3 regions of the Promicromonospora sp. NPDC110617 genome follow, and region 1 is predicted to be linked to each of the others. Evidence: riboswitches for the same ligand, from Rfam matches in the RefSeq annotation. Region 1 holds a riboswitch; each other region holds the start of a gene.

Region 1 (4,394 bases):
GGCCGCCGGCTGGTGCGGATGGCCGTCATCGTGCCGTGGGCCTCCAGCGTGGTCATGACGACGCTGGTGGTGCACTACGGCCTGGAGCCGTACTTCGGCATCATCAATTCGTTCCTCGTGGACGTCGGCCTGATCAGCACGCCGGAGGGCTACGGCTGGACCCGGCATCCCGGCACCGCGTTCGCGTGGGCGATGGCGGTCGCCGTGTTCGTCTCGCTGCCGTTCACCACCTACACGGTGCTCGCCGGGCTCCAGACGGTGCCCGGCGAGACCGTGGAGGCCGCGCGGATCGACGGCGCCAGCGGGTTCCGCACCTACTTCAGCGTGGTGCTGCCGCAGCTGCGGGGCGCGATCTCGGTGGCGGTGCTCATCAACATCATCAACGTGTTCAACTCGCTGCCGATCCTGCGCGTCATGACGGGGTCCATCCCCGGCTACGACGCGGACACCGTCATGACCATGATCTTCAAGTACATGCAGAACCAGCGGCAGATCGACCTGGCCAGCGCGCTGTCCGTCATCGCGTTCCTGGTGGTCATCGCCATCGTCGCCGTCTACGTGCGGGTCGTCCGCCCCCTGGAGGAGGTCTGATGACCGCGATCACGGACTCGGGGACCACCGCGCGCAGCGCGGCCCGGCCGCCGTCGGACAACCGGCGGCGGGTGCGGAAGTACACGACGGACCAGGTGCCGCTCGGGTCGCTGCTGCTCCGGCTGCTCGCCGGGCTCGTGGTGCTCGTGGTCTTCCTGCTGCCGTACCTGATCATGTTCTTCGGCTCCGTGAAGACCAAGGCCGAGATCAGGTCGGTCGACCCCACCTACTTCCCCACCGAGTGGCACTGGGACAACTACGTCACGATGTGGTCCACGCCCGAGACGCCGCTGGCGCAGAACCTGATCTCCACCCTGGTGATCTCGCTGTGCGCCACGCTGCTCGTGCTGGCCGTGGCGCTGCCCGCCGCCTACTACACGGCGCGGTTCCGGTTCACGGGCCGGCTCTTCTTCCTGTTCCTCGTGATCGTGACCCAGATGGTGCAGCCCGCGGTGCTGACGTCGGGCCTGTTCCGGCAGTTCATCGCCATCGGGATCCTCGACACGTGGGTCGCGATGATCCTGGTGAACGCCGCGTTCAACCTGTCGTTCGCGGTCTGGATCATGCACAGCTTCTTCGCGGGCATCCCGAAGGAGGTCGACGAGGCGGCGCAGCTCGACGGCGCCGGCACGTTCGCCGTCCTGACCAAGATCAACCTGCCGCTCGTCTGGCCGGGCATCGTGACGGCGGTGGTGTTCACGTTCGTCGCGTCCTGGAACGAGTTCGCGGCCTCGCTGGTGCTGCTGACGACGGCGGGCAACCAGCCGCTGTCCGTGGCGCTCACCAAGTTCGTGGGCCAGTACGAGACGTCCTGGCAGTACGTGTTCGGGGTGTCCGTCGTGGCGATCGTGCCCGTGGTGATCCTGTTCATGATCATCGAGAAGCGCCTGGTGGGCGGCCTGGTGGCCGGGTCGGTGAAGTAGCGGGCAGGCCCGGTCCACACACCGTGGACCGGGCCGTCTCGACCTCCGGACGAATTCTGTCCCAGTGCTGGACGGTCGCTTAGCATGGTGGCGAACCCCATCCAGAGCGGTCGAGAGTCCTGGCTCCCTGACACCGCAGCAACCTGCCGACCTTCCGCCGCGTCGCCGCGGCGCGAGGGACGCAAGGTGCTCACGCCAGGTTCGATGGAGCAGCCATGGTCGCCGAGGTACACCCGCACCGCCCCACGGTGTCGTTCGAGCTGATGCCCCCGCGTCGGCCGAACGCCGCGCCCAACTTCTGGGAGACGGCGCAGCGGCTCGTGGCGGCCCGCCCGGACTTCGTCTCCGTGACGTACGGGGCGGCCGGCGGCGACCGGGCCACCGCGCGCGAGGTGCTCGCCACCCTGCTGCGTGGCACGCCCGTGCTGCCCGTGGCCCACCTGACCTGCGTGGGCGCCTCGCGCGAGGACGTGTCCGCGGTGATCGAGGAGTTCCTCGAGGCCGGCGTGCGGTCCTTCCTCGCCCTGCGCGGCGACCCGCCGCGCGACGAGCCGGACTGGCGCCCGCCGGCCGACGGCGTGCGCTCCAGCGTGGACCTCGTGCGACTCCTGCGGCAGGTGGACGAACGGCGGTGCGCCGCCGACGTCAGCACGGCGCTGCGCTCGGCCGCCCGGCCGCTGGCCATCGCCGTCGCCACGTTCCCGGACGGCAACCCGGGGGCCGGCACCACGCGCGAGCAGGAGGTGCGCCGGCTGCTGGAGAAGCAGGAGGCGGGCGCGAGCTTCGCGATCACCCAGTTCTTCTACCGCGCGGACTCGTACACGGGGTTCGTCGAGGCGGCCCGGGCGGAGGGCGTGACCATCCCGATCCTCGCCGGGATCCTGCCCACCACGGAGGCCCGCCGACTGCGCCGCGTCCAGGAGCTCACCGGGGTGGCGGCGCCCGCGGAGCTCCTGCGCGACCTCGACCGGCTCACCGCCCCCGACGGCGCCGTCGACCCCGAGGCCCAGCACGCGCACGGCATCGAGTACTCCGCGGCGCTCGCGCGCGAGGTGCTCGACGCCGGTACGCCCGGCCTGCACGTGTACACGTTCAACAAGCATCGCCCCGCCCTGGACCTGCTGGACCGGGTGGGCCTGACGGGCCGCGCCGCCGCCTGACGGATCGCCGGCACGGGGGTTGGCACTCTCGGGTGTCGAGTGCCAGAATTGGAGGGTAGCCAGGCGGCGGCCAGGGCCGTCGCCGATCGCTGCGGCCCTGGAGGGGCCAGGGCCGTGTCGTCGTAGGAGGTGATGCGCGATGGCTACCTACTGGGACCCGTTCCAGGAGATGGACCGGATGTTCAGCACGATGGCCGGCAACGCACGGCAGTCCGGTGCCATGCCGATGGACCTGTTCCGCACCGGTGACCACTACGTCCTCTCGATGGACCTGCCCGGTGTCGACCCCGGCACGATCGACGTCTCGGTTGAGGACCGGACGCTCACGGTCCGTGCGGAGCGCACGCAGCGCTCGGACGACGGCGCACAGTGGCTCGTGCGCGAGCGGCCGACAGGCACGTTCGCCCGGCAGCTCACCGTGGGCCGCGGTCTCGCCCTCGACAGGATCGAGGCGTCGTACGCCGACGGCGTGCTCGCGCTGACGATCCCGGTCAGCGAGGAGGCGAAGCCGCGCAAGATCGACGTGGCGCACTCGGCCGGGTCGACGCCGATCGGCCAGGGCTCGTCCGAGGGTCGCCAGACCATCGAGCAGTAGCTGTTCGAGCCTGTCAGACGCCCAGGTCACTCGGGTGGCCTGGGCGTCTGACTGTTCGGGGCACGGGCATCGTGCGCGCGGTATAGCCCGGATGTGATGTACCCGGGCGTCGTGGCGTCGGCCGATACTACGGATGAAATCGGCACGTACCAGCGCGACCGACCCGTGGAGGCCCCACCGTGCACGACCACGACCACAGCTCCACCGACCACCTCTCGCTCGACCGGCGTGACCTGCTGCGCGGCGCCGTCGTCCTCGGCATCGGTGCCGCCGGCGCGACGACCGCCGCGCCCGCCGTCGCCGCTCCCGGAGCCCCGCCGTCCCTGGCCCCCGACCCCGAGGCGCCCGCCGACGCGCCGCCCGGCGCCGCGGCCGGGGTCGAGGTGGCCGCGCCGGCCATCGCGAGCTGCGCCACCTGGGGCGCCGCGGCGGCCCGCGGGACCATCGACACCGTCTCGACCAACCCGAACAAGATCCTGATCCACCACACGGCGTCGGCCAACGTGACCGACTACTCCCAGGCCGCCGGGTACCAGATCGCCCGCGACATCCAGCAGTGGCACTTCGCCAACGGCTGGGTGGACACCGGGCAGCACCTCACGGTGAGCCGCGGCGGGTACGTCATGGAGGGCCGGCACGGATCGCTGTCGCGGCTGCAGAACGGCAGCGGCACGGTCGTGGGCGCGCACGCGCCCGGGCAGAACAGCCAGGCCATCGGCATCGAGAACCAGGGCACCTACACGAGTGCCACGCCGCCGGCGCAGCTCTGGAGCCGGCTGGTCGAGCTGTGCGCCTACATCTGCGACCAGTACGGCATCGCGCCCACCCAGATCTACGGGCACCGGGACTACACGGCGACGGCCTGCCCGGGCGACGTCCTGTACTCGATGCTGCCGCAGCTCCGGTCCGAGGTCGCGGCAGCCCTGGCGGGCACGAGCTGGTCGGTGATCGTGGACAACACCTCGGCGGGCTTCTCCGCCGGCTCCTCCTGGCTGACGTCGTCCTTCTCGGCCGAGCGGTACGGCGCCGACTACCGCTACGCGACACCGGCGGAGGTCAGCGACCTGGCGACGTACTCGGCCACGATCCCGTCGAGCGGCTCGTACCGGGTGGAGGCGTGGTTCC
Region 2 (4,394 bases), 2.2 Mb from region 1:
CAGCGACAGGGTCTCGATGCCCTGGCCCACGAGGAACGCGTTCAGCGGCGACGGCGTCGGGCCGAAGCGCGGCGCCACCGTCTCGCGCAGGTACGCGAGACGCGCGTTGCCGCCGTGCCGGTCGGCCACGCTCGGCCCGTCCGTGCGGCCCGGCGCCACGAGGTGCGGGTAGAGCGCGCCCGCGGCGCGCGGATCGAACGTCCCGGAGTCGACGACGACGCCGCCCAGCACCGAGCCGTGCCCCGCCAGGAACTTGCTGGCGGAGTGCACCACGACGTCGGCGCCGTGCTCGATCGGCCGCAGCAGGTACGGCGTGGCCAGCGTGTTGTCCACGACGAGCACCAGCCCGTGGGCGTGGGCGACGTCGGCCACGGCCGCGAGGTCGGGCAGGTCGTTGCGCGCGTTCGGGATCGACTCCAGGAACAGCACGCGCGTCTCGGGGCGGATCGCGCGCTCCCAGGCGGCGGGGTCGGCGGCGTCGTCCACGAAGTCGGCCTCGATGCCGAGCCGCGGCAGGTTCTCCAGGAGCAGCCCGCGGGTGCCCTCGTAGATGCTGGACGCGGCGAGCACCCGCTGCCCGGCCTCGACCAGGCCGAGCAGGGCGACCGTGACGGCCGCCTGCCCGCTGGCCAGGAACAGCGCGTCGGTGCCGCCCTCCAGGGCCGCGATCCGCTGCTCGACGGCGGCCGTGGTCGGGTTGCCGGTGCGCGTGTAGGCGAAGCCCTCGCCCGCGCCGAAGTGCCCGGCGGCCTGATCCCACTCCTCGAACTCGAACCCCGCGGTGAGGTAGACGGGCGTGGCCCGCGGGACGACGCGGGCCGACGGCGCGGTGTCGGGCGCACCGGTGGCACGCCCGGCGTCGTCCCGCCCCGTGCTGCGCGCGTGCACCTGCCGGGTGGCGAAGCCGGTCATGGCGCCGCGCTCGGCTCGGCCTCCGTCGCGGGCAGCCCGGCCTCCTTCCAGGCGGGGAACCCGCCGTCGACGTGCGAGACGTCGGTGTAGCCGCGGGCCGCGAGCGCCTCGGCGACGGGGCCGGAGCCGTTGATCGAACCGCACACGACCACGACGGGTGTGTCGAGGGTGATCGCCGGGTTGTCGGACGGCCCGAACAGCGCGTCCAGGTTGGTGCGGTCCGCGAGCGTGGCGCCCGGGATCTCGCCCGCCGAGGCACGGCCCGCGGCGGAGCGGACGTCGATCAGCAGGGCGCCGCCGGCGACCTTGGCGCCCGCGGCGGCGGGGGTCTGCAGCTCAGGAGTGGTCATGGTGGTCTCCTCCAGGTGGTTCGTGGTTCGTCGGGTGGTCAGGCGCTCAGGAGCCGGCCCGTGGGCAGCGCCCGCCCGGCGGCCTCGGCGTCCGACAGCCCGAGCGAGCCGCGCAGCGTGGTCGCCGTCCGCTCGGTGCGGAACAGGCCCGCCTGCTGGAGCACGGGCACCAGGTGGTCGGTGATCGTGTCGAGGTCCGAGCTGAGCGACGACGGCCGCAGCAGGAACCCGTCGACGGCGCCGACGGTGGTCCAGTCGGCGATCAGGGTGGCGAGCTCGTCGGGCGTGTCGGCGACGACCAGCCCGTCGCCCATGGCCGCGGTGCCCTCCAGCGCCTCGACGAGCTCGAGGCGAGCCCGGGCGCTGGCCCGCTCCTGCGCGAGCACCACGTAGACCTCGGCGAGCACGCGCAGCTCCTCGGGGTCGCGCCCCGCGGACAGCGCGGCGTCCCGCACGAGCCGGCGCAGCCGCACCGCGTGCGCGGCATCCGTGACGGTGATCCGCGCGACGTCGGCGGTGCGGCCGGCGAGCGCCGCGCTGGCCTCGGAGCGCACGCGGACGACGACGGGCGGGGGTGTCTGCGGCAGGGCGTCGTCCGTGCCGGCGGCCGGGCGGCCGCGGACGGCGAACCGGATGCCGTCGTGGTCCACGCGGAACCGGCCCTCGGCGTCGAGCTCGACCGCGCCCGCCCCGCTGCCGGGACGGCCCGTCCACACCTGCGTCACGGACCGGATGCCCAGCTCGACCCGGCCGGCCCACGCGTCGTCGGCCTCGGGGAGCTTGCTCTGCCGCACGGCCTGCCAGCCGGCCCGCCCGCTGCTCGCGCGGTCGATGCTGCTCAGCGCGACCGCGGCGTGGGCCGCCTCGACGTGCACCGTGTCGACGGCGGCGACCAGCCCGATGCCGGCCGTGACCCGCGCGGCCCGGGCCGCGGCGACGGCCGTGTCCAGCCGCCCGGTGACCTGGCTGCGGCCCGGGTGGAGCAGAAAGCCCTCGTCGAGGCTGACGAAGTCGAGGAGGCCGCGGTCGGCGGTCCGCACGAGGTGCAGGAACCGCTCGCCGTCGAACGGGCGCGGTGCGACCGGGCCGCGTGCGCGGTGGGCGCCCGGACGGGCGCCGGCGGAGGTGAGGTCCACGCCGAGCACGACGGGACGGGCAGAGGTGGAGGCGAGGGACGTGGGGGCGAGGGACGTGGGCTGCGACGGGTACGGCACGGCGGGGCTCCGTTCGGGCTGCGGCTGCGCGACGGCGCCCGGAGGACCCGGCCGACACACAGGATGTGCGACGGCGTCCAGGGGTCACCCGGGAGCGTGGCTGCCAGAGGGCAGGAGGGAGACGTCCGGTCAGGGACGTGGGGGGCCGGATACGGCCGGGGCTCGGCGTGCGACGCCGAGAGGAGGTCCGGGCGGCGGACCGGTGGCGCCTGTGGCGGCCGGTCAGCGCGTCGGGGCTGTCGCGGTCAGCGACAACACATGTCCTCGCGCGGGGCAGCACCAGCCCGCACGGTGACGTTCCGGGTCGGCAGGGACACGTGGACGGCGGGGGCAGCGCTCCGGGTCATCGTCGTTCTCCTCACCTGCTCGCCCAGCGGCGAGCGACGCGTGTTGTCATCCGCCGGCGGCGGTGGACCTGGTCCTCACCCGGGGCACCCACCCGCGCGGGGGGTTGCCGTCCGACCAGCCGGGGCTTCGCGTCGGAACTCATGACCTGTCGAGGCTTTCTACATCTCTCCGATCGGATAAGTGCGGTTGGTCTCGATGTCACAGAAGATACGAATGGAACCCATAGAAGTCAATGATCCTTGCCCAGATCTCACATCCCGGGACCTGGGCCTTGTCGGTGAGATCGGTCGGTGGCATTGAGCTCGGTCCATCGACGGACCGAGCTCAATGCCACCGACCGATCTCGGAACGGCCTCAGCAACCAGTGGATCTCGCTGCGCGCAGCCGCACCCCCGGGGGCGCCGGCGTCGGCGGCCGGAACGCAGAAGTGCGCTTCTACCCAGTCGTCGGGCCCGGAATCACGTGGTTTCCGGGCCAGATGACTGGGTAGAAGCGCATTTTCGTGCCGGCTCCCGTGCGGCTACGTCGTCAGGAGCTCGATCTGGGCGAGGGCGCCGGGCTCGGCCAGCTCGAGGCGGAAGGCCGTGAGCGGCACGGGCTCGTCGAGCACGAAGGGCCGGAGCTGGTTCGGCCAACGCCACTCCTCGCCCGACCGCTCGTCGAGCACCCGGCCGTCGGGCGCGACCAGTCGCCACGCCGACGGCGCAGTGTCAGGGGACGGGCCGGAGGTCAGCGTGTAGGCGCGCAGCATCGCACCTGCCGGGGCGTCTGCCGCGGGCGCCCACGTGAGAGTGCCGCCCACCTCCGCCGACGCCGCGAGGTCGCCGTCGGTCAGGTGCGGCAGCGCGCCGCCCCCGACACCGTGCCAACCGCCGTCGGCACGCCGCCACGGCCGGTCGGATGCCGGGCGGAGAGCACCGGCGCCGGCATCCCCGTCGGCCGGCGCGCCGCCGTCGTCGGGCACACCCCAGCCCGTCGGCACGTCCGACAGCGCGAAGCGGAGGGTCGCTCCCCCGACCAGGTCGGCGTTGTCGACCGACGGCTCGAGCACGGCCCGGCCAGCACCAGCACCAGCACCAGCACCAGCACCAGCACCAGCGCCAGCCGACACCTCGAGTCCCGCCACGTACTGCCGCCCGGCCGCCCCCGGGGCCTCGATCACGAGGTCGCCGTCGGGCCGGTGCACCACCGCCCGGTCGAACAGCGGGGACGTGACGGCCCAGCGCGGCGACCCGATGTCCAGCGGGTACAGCCCGAGCGCGGCCAGCACGTACCAGGCCGACATCTCGCCGTTGTCCTCGTCGCCGTGGTAGCCCTGCCCGATGTCGTTACCGGTCCACAGCCGCGTCAGGATCTCGCGCACGACCTCCTGGGTGCGGTCCGGCCGCCCGGCGACCGACCACGTCCACGCGATGTGGTGCGACACCTGGTTCGACTGCCCGAGCTGGCCCAGTCGCACGTCGCGCGCCTCGAACATCTCGTGGATCGGGTTGCCGTACGAGCCGGGCTTGTCCGCTCGCTCCGGCGCGGCGAAGAACCGCTCCAGCAGCCGCTCCAGCCCGGCGCGCCC
Region 3 (4,394 bases), 270 kb from region 1:
CGGCCGATCGGGTGGTACGACGCCGAGGACCCGGAGCGGAACTTCGAGCAGCAGTGCCAGTACACGCCCTTCACGTCGATGCTCAACGTCGCCGGGCTCCCCGCGATCACCGTGCCGACCCACTGGACCGCGCCCACCGCCGAGGCGCCGGCCGGACTGCCGATGGGGGTGCAGATCGTCGGCCGGCCGGGCGGCGAGCTCACGCTGCTGGCGCTGGCGGCGCAGATCGAGGCGGCACTCCCCCGCCCACGCGCCTTCCCGCTCTGACGTGTCAGACGTACAGGTCACCAGAGGGATCTGTACGGCTGACACGGGTTCGGCCGTGGCCGAATGTGGTTCCGCCGGCCCGGCGGCGCGTGCTTGGGTACCCCTAGCGGGTATCTGGACGCGACGGCGCCGCAGCGCCGGGACAGGGAGAACGGGACCATGGCCGAGACGTTCGAGACGACCGCCCCCCCGCGGCCGAGCCGGTGGACCGGGACCTGGCCCACCAACACCGCCTGGATCGTGCTGGGCGTGCTGACGGGATTCGGCCTGCTGGTGGGTGGGACGGCGATCGTCGGCGGCACCTGGCAGGACGCCGTCGCCGAGGACCCGACCACCGCGATCGGCGTCGCGACGCTGTGCTACCTGGCCGCCGCCGTGACCGGCGTCCGCTGGACGGCCTGGCTCGTCGCGCTCCTGGCGTCCGTGATCCCCGTCGCGTCCGAGCTGCTGGACACGCCGCGCTGGATCGCGTTCGTCCTGGTGGGGCTGGTCCTCGCCGGCATCGGGCTGGCCCGCGGACGCCGCGCGACGTGGCCGCAGGCCGCCGCGATGGCCGGCTTCTTCGGGGTCGCGACGGCGGCCCTGTTCCTGGAGCCACGGCTCGGACTGGCCCTCGCGGGCCTCGCCCTCGCCGCGCACGCCGGGTGGGACGTGGTGCACTACCGCCGCGACGTGGTGGTGAACCGCTCGCTCGCGCTGTGGTGCATCGGCCTGGACCTCACGATGGGCGGCATCTGCGTGGCGCTGGCGCTGTAGCCGTCAGTCCTCGTCCGGGAGGCAGCCGAAGGCCTCGTCGAAGCCCAGGGCGGCCGTCGCCAGCAGGCCCGCGAGGCCGGAACCCTCGGGCACGGGGCGCGGGTCGTCGGTCACGACCCACAGCCCGTCGACCACGTCGTACCCGGCCTGCGGGCCCTCCTCGACCAGGCGGCCGACGGCTGCGATCAGCCGTTCGATCTCCTCGCCCGCGGTGCCGACGCCGACCGAGGCACGCACCGCGCCGGCGTCGAACCCGAGCCGGCCGAGCAGCGGGTGCGCGCAGAAGCGGCCGTCCCGGACCCCGATGCCGTGCTCCGCCGACAGGTACGCGGCGACGAGGCCCGGGTCGTACCCGGTGACGGTGAAGGTGACGACGCCGACGGGGTCGACAGCGTCGGCCCACACCCGCACGACCTCGACGCGGGCGATCGCCTCGAGCCCCGACACGAGCCGGCGGCGCAGGGCGGTCTCGTGCGCCACGACCTCGGCCGGGTCGAGCGCCGCCAGCTCCTCGCAGGCGGCCGCGAGCGCCACCGCGCCGATCACGTTGGGCGAGCCGGCCTCGTGGCGGGCGGGCCCCTCGTGCCAGTCGGTGCCGCTGACGCGCACGCGCCGGACGGCACCGCCGCCCGCGAGGTACGGCGTGCCCTGGTCGAGCCAGTCGCGGCGGCCGACCAGCACGCCGGCGCCGAACGGGGCGTAGGTCTTGTGCCCGGAGAAGGCGAGGTAGTCCACGCCGGTGGACTCCAGCGAGATGCGCCGGTGCGGCACGAGCTGGGCGCCGTCGAGCACCACACGCGCGCCGAGCTCGTGGGCGACGGCGACGATCTCGGCGATCGGGAGGGACTCGCCGGTCACGTTCGAGGCGCCGGTCAGGGCCAGGAGGGCGTACGGGCGGTCCGCGGCGGCGTCGGCCAGCTCCTCCCGGATCTGGGCGACGGTCTCGGCCACGGTGGCGCCGCCGGTCAGCACGGTCGCGCCGGTGGTGCGCTGCCAGGGCAGCAGGTTCGCGTGGTGCTCCACGTCGAGCACGAGCACGCGGCCGGGCTCGCCGTCGGCCTGCGCGGGGACGCAGCCGGCGAGGAGGTTGAGGGAGTCGGTGGTGTTCCGGGTGATGATCGTCAGGTCGTCCTCGCGGGCGCCGACGAACGCGCCGATGGTGCGGCGCGCGGTCTCGTAGAGCGCCGTGCTCACCTGGGAGAGGTAACCCGCGCCGCGGTGCACGCTGGCGTACAGCGGCAGCACCTGGGTGACGCGGTCGGCGACGGCCTGGAGGGCCGGGGCCGACGCCGCGACGTCGAGGTTGGCGTACGAGACCTGCGTGCCGTCCACGAGGGGGACGAGCGTGCCGCCGCCGACGACGGGGCGCAGCGGGGCGAGCTCGGTCACCGCGGTGGCACGGCTGAGAGTGGGAGCAGACATGGCGTCCTCCAGCACAGTCCTGGGGGAGGTTCCCCCGCGCTTGCCGCACGCGGGCTGCGCGCGGCCTGGTCGTCACCCGGGGCACCCCACCGCGGAGGGAGGGTTGCCGGCCAGCGAGCCGGGGCTTGACGCTGGCGCTCATGACCTGCGGCCATCCTGTGCTGCGGGCAAAACACCTGTCAACGCATGTCTCAGATGCTGGTCCCACGATCCGGTCGGGCTGCGCGGACCGCGAGGGCGGCGACGCGGGCGGCGTCCGAGCGGTACATGGCGGCGTGGTCGCGCAGCTCGGCGTGCCCGCCGTCGTCGGCCCTGGCCTCGCTGAACGCGGCGAGCTCCGTGAGGCGCTCCGCCATCGCGCCGAGCACGTCGGCGCGCGACCACCCGGCCCCGTACGCGGCGACCAGCGTGTCCAGCCGGACCGACGGGTCCAGGTGCCCGACGTCGTAGGTCACCCCGGCGAACGCGTCGCCCGCGAACGGGGCCAGGCGGTAGGCGGTGTACGCCAGGTCCCACAGGCGCGGCCCCGGGGACGCCGTGTCCACGTCGATGAGGCCGACGAGCCGCCCCGCGCGGAACACCATGTTGTAGGGCGCGGCGTCGTTGTGGCAGATCACCTCGGCCGGCTCGCGGGCGGGCAGCTGCCAGACGGCGTCCGGCAGGTCGAGGTCGAGGGACGCGTCGTGGAGCCGGCGCAGGAGGCGCCCGGCGTCGCGCAGGTTCTGCTCGGACCACAGCCACTCCGGGGCCGGCCAGCCCGGGACGTCGCCCGGGAGGAACGAGACGACCTCGCGCCCTCGCTCGTCGAGCCCGAACGGTTCCGGCACCTCCGTGACGCCGCGGTCCCGAACGTGGCGCAGGTACGCGTGGATCGTGGCCGTCCACGGTCCGGCGGTCCGGCGGTCCGGCGCACCGTGTCGCCCGCGCGCACGACCTCGGACATGTTCCCGCCGGTCAGGGGCTCTTCGTCAGCGGACATCGGCGCCACCCTACCGAGGCTCGACCTTCCCTATCATTTTGCTCGGGTTACCTGTCGAGACGCTGTTCCACCCACCGGACACCATGTCGTAGGGTGGGCAACGACCATCCCGAGCGGCCGAGTGACGTGGCACGACGACGCCGCAGCAACCCAGCGTTCCCCGCAGCAGCGGAGGACGGACGAGGGTGCTACCGCCACGACCGATGGAGGAGCATCATGAGCGACCCCGCGCGCGTCGAAGCACGACCGGCCGACGGCTACGCCGGCGACATCACGCCCCAGCAGGCCTGGGACCTGCTCGCCGGCGACCCGGACGCCACGCTCGTGGACGTCCGCACCGAGGGCGAGTGGCGCACGATCGGCATCCCGGACACGGCGCCGCTGGAGAAGCAGCCCGTGTTCTCCGAGTGGGTGCAGGCCGGGGGCCGCCCCAACCCCCGGTTCCTGGAAGAGCTGAAGGCGGCCGGGGTCACGAACGGGCCCGTCGTCTTCCTGTGCCGCTCCGGCCAGCGCTCGATCGCCGCGGCGCGGCTCGCCACGTCGTCCGGCATCGCGCCGTCGTACAACGTGCTGGAGGGCTTCGAGGGCGCACCCGGGGCCGACGGCGTCCGGGACCAGCAGGGCTGGAAGGTCGCCGGGCTGCCGTGGACGGCGGGTCCGGCGTGACCGTCACCGGCGCGTACCCGCCCGGCGCGAACCCCGGCGGTTCCGGCCGCAAGCCGCTGCCCGACGGCGTCCGCCCGGCGACGCTCGCCGTGCGCGGCGGCCACCAGCGCAGCGAGTTCCAGGAGACGAGCGAGGCGCTGTTCCTCACGCAGGGCTACGTCTACGACAACGCCGCGGAGGCCGAGGCGGCGTTCAAGGGCGACGTCGACCGGTTCGTCTACTCGCGCTACGGCAACCCGACGGTGCACACCTTCGAGGAGCGCCTGCGCCAGCTCGAGGGCGCCGACGCCTGCTACGCGACCGC

What was found. A riboswitch is a leader RNA that binds a small molecule or an ion and turns the genes downstream of it on or off. The one in region 1 is predicted to bind S-adenosylmethionine.
Region 2: linked by a shared signal. The riboswitch ahead of ACZ7LE_RS10430 (LLM class flavin-dependent oxidoreductase) and the one ahead of ACZ7LE_RS00865 (methylenetetrahydrofolate reductase) in region 1 are both predicted to bind S-adenosylmethionine.
Region 3: linked by a shared signal. The riboswitch ahead of ACZ7LE_RS02050 (aminotransferase class V-fold PLP-dependent enzyme) and the one ahead of ACZ7LE_RS00865 (methylenetetrahydrofolate reductase) in region 1 are both predicted to bind S-adenosylmethionine.

What each region holds. Positions count from the first base shown of each region.
Region 1 is NZ_JBVKBM010000001.1:203,868-208,261, forward strand. Features, by position in the region: gene ACZ7LE_RS00855 (carbohydrate ABC transporter permease) at 1-591, shown strand, start outside; gene ACZ7LE_RS00860 (carbohydrate ABC transporter permease) at 591-1,514, shown strand; SAM riboswitch class I at 1,609-1,725, shown strand; gene ACZ7LE_RS00865 (methylenetetrahydrofolate reductase) at 1,730-2,674, shown strand; gene ACZ7LE_RS00870 (Hsp20/alpha crystallin family protein) at 2,814-3,269, shown strand; gene ACZ7LE_RS00875 (golvesin C-terminal-like domain-containing protein) at 3,449-4,394, shown strand, end outside.
Region 2 is NZ_JBVKBM010000001.1:2,381,361-2,385,754, reverse strand. Features, by position in the region: gene ACZ7LE_RS10440 (O-acetylhomoserine aminocarboxypropyltransferase/cysteine synthase family protein) at 1-912, opposite strand, end outside; gene ACZ7LE_RS10435 (rhodanese-like domain-containing protein) at 909-1,262, opposite strand; gene ACZ7LE_RS10430 (LLM class flavin-dependent oxidoreductase) at 1,301-2,476, opposite strand; SAM riboswitch class IV at 2,859-2,970, opposite strand; gene ACZ7LE_RS10425 (GH92 family glycosyl hydrolase) at 3,345-4,394, opposite strand, start outside.
Region 3 is NZ_JBVKBM010000001.1:474,648-479,041, reverse strand. Features, by position in the region: gene ACZ7LE_RS02060 (amidase) at 1-267, shown strand, start outside; gene ACZ7LE_RS02055 (hypothetical protein) at 427-1,023, shown strand; gene ACZ7LE_RS02050 (aminotransferase class V-fold PLP-dependent enzyme) at 1,027-2,445, opposite strand; SAM riboswitch class IV at 2,477-2,591, opposite strand; gene ACZ7LE_RS02045 (phosphotransferase) at 2,637-3,272, opposite strand; gene ACZ7LE_RS02040 (rhodanese-like domain-containing protein) at 3,641-4,090, shown strand; gene ACZ7LE_RS02035 (O-succinylhomoserine sulfhydrylase) at 4,087-4,394, shown strand, end outside.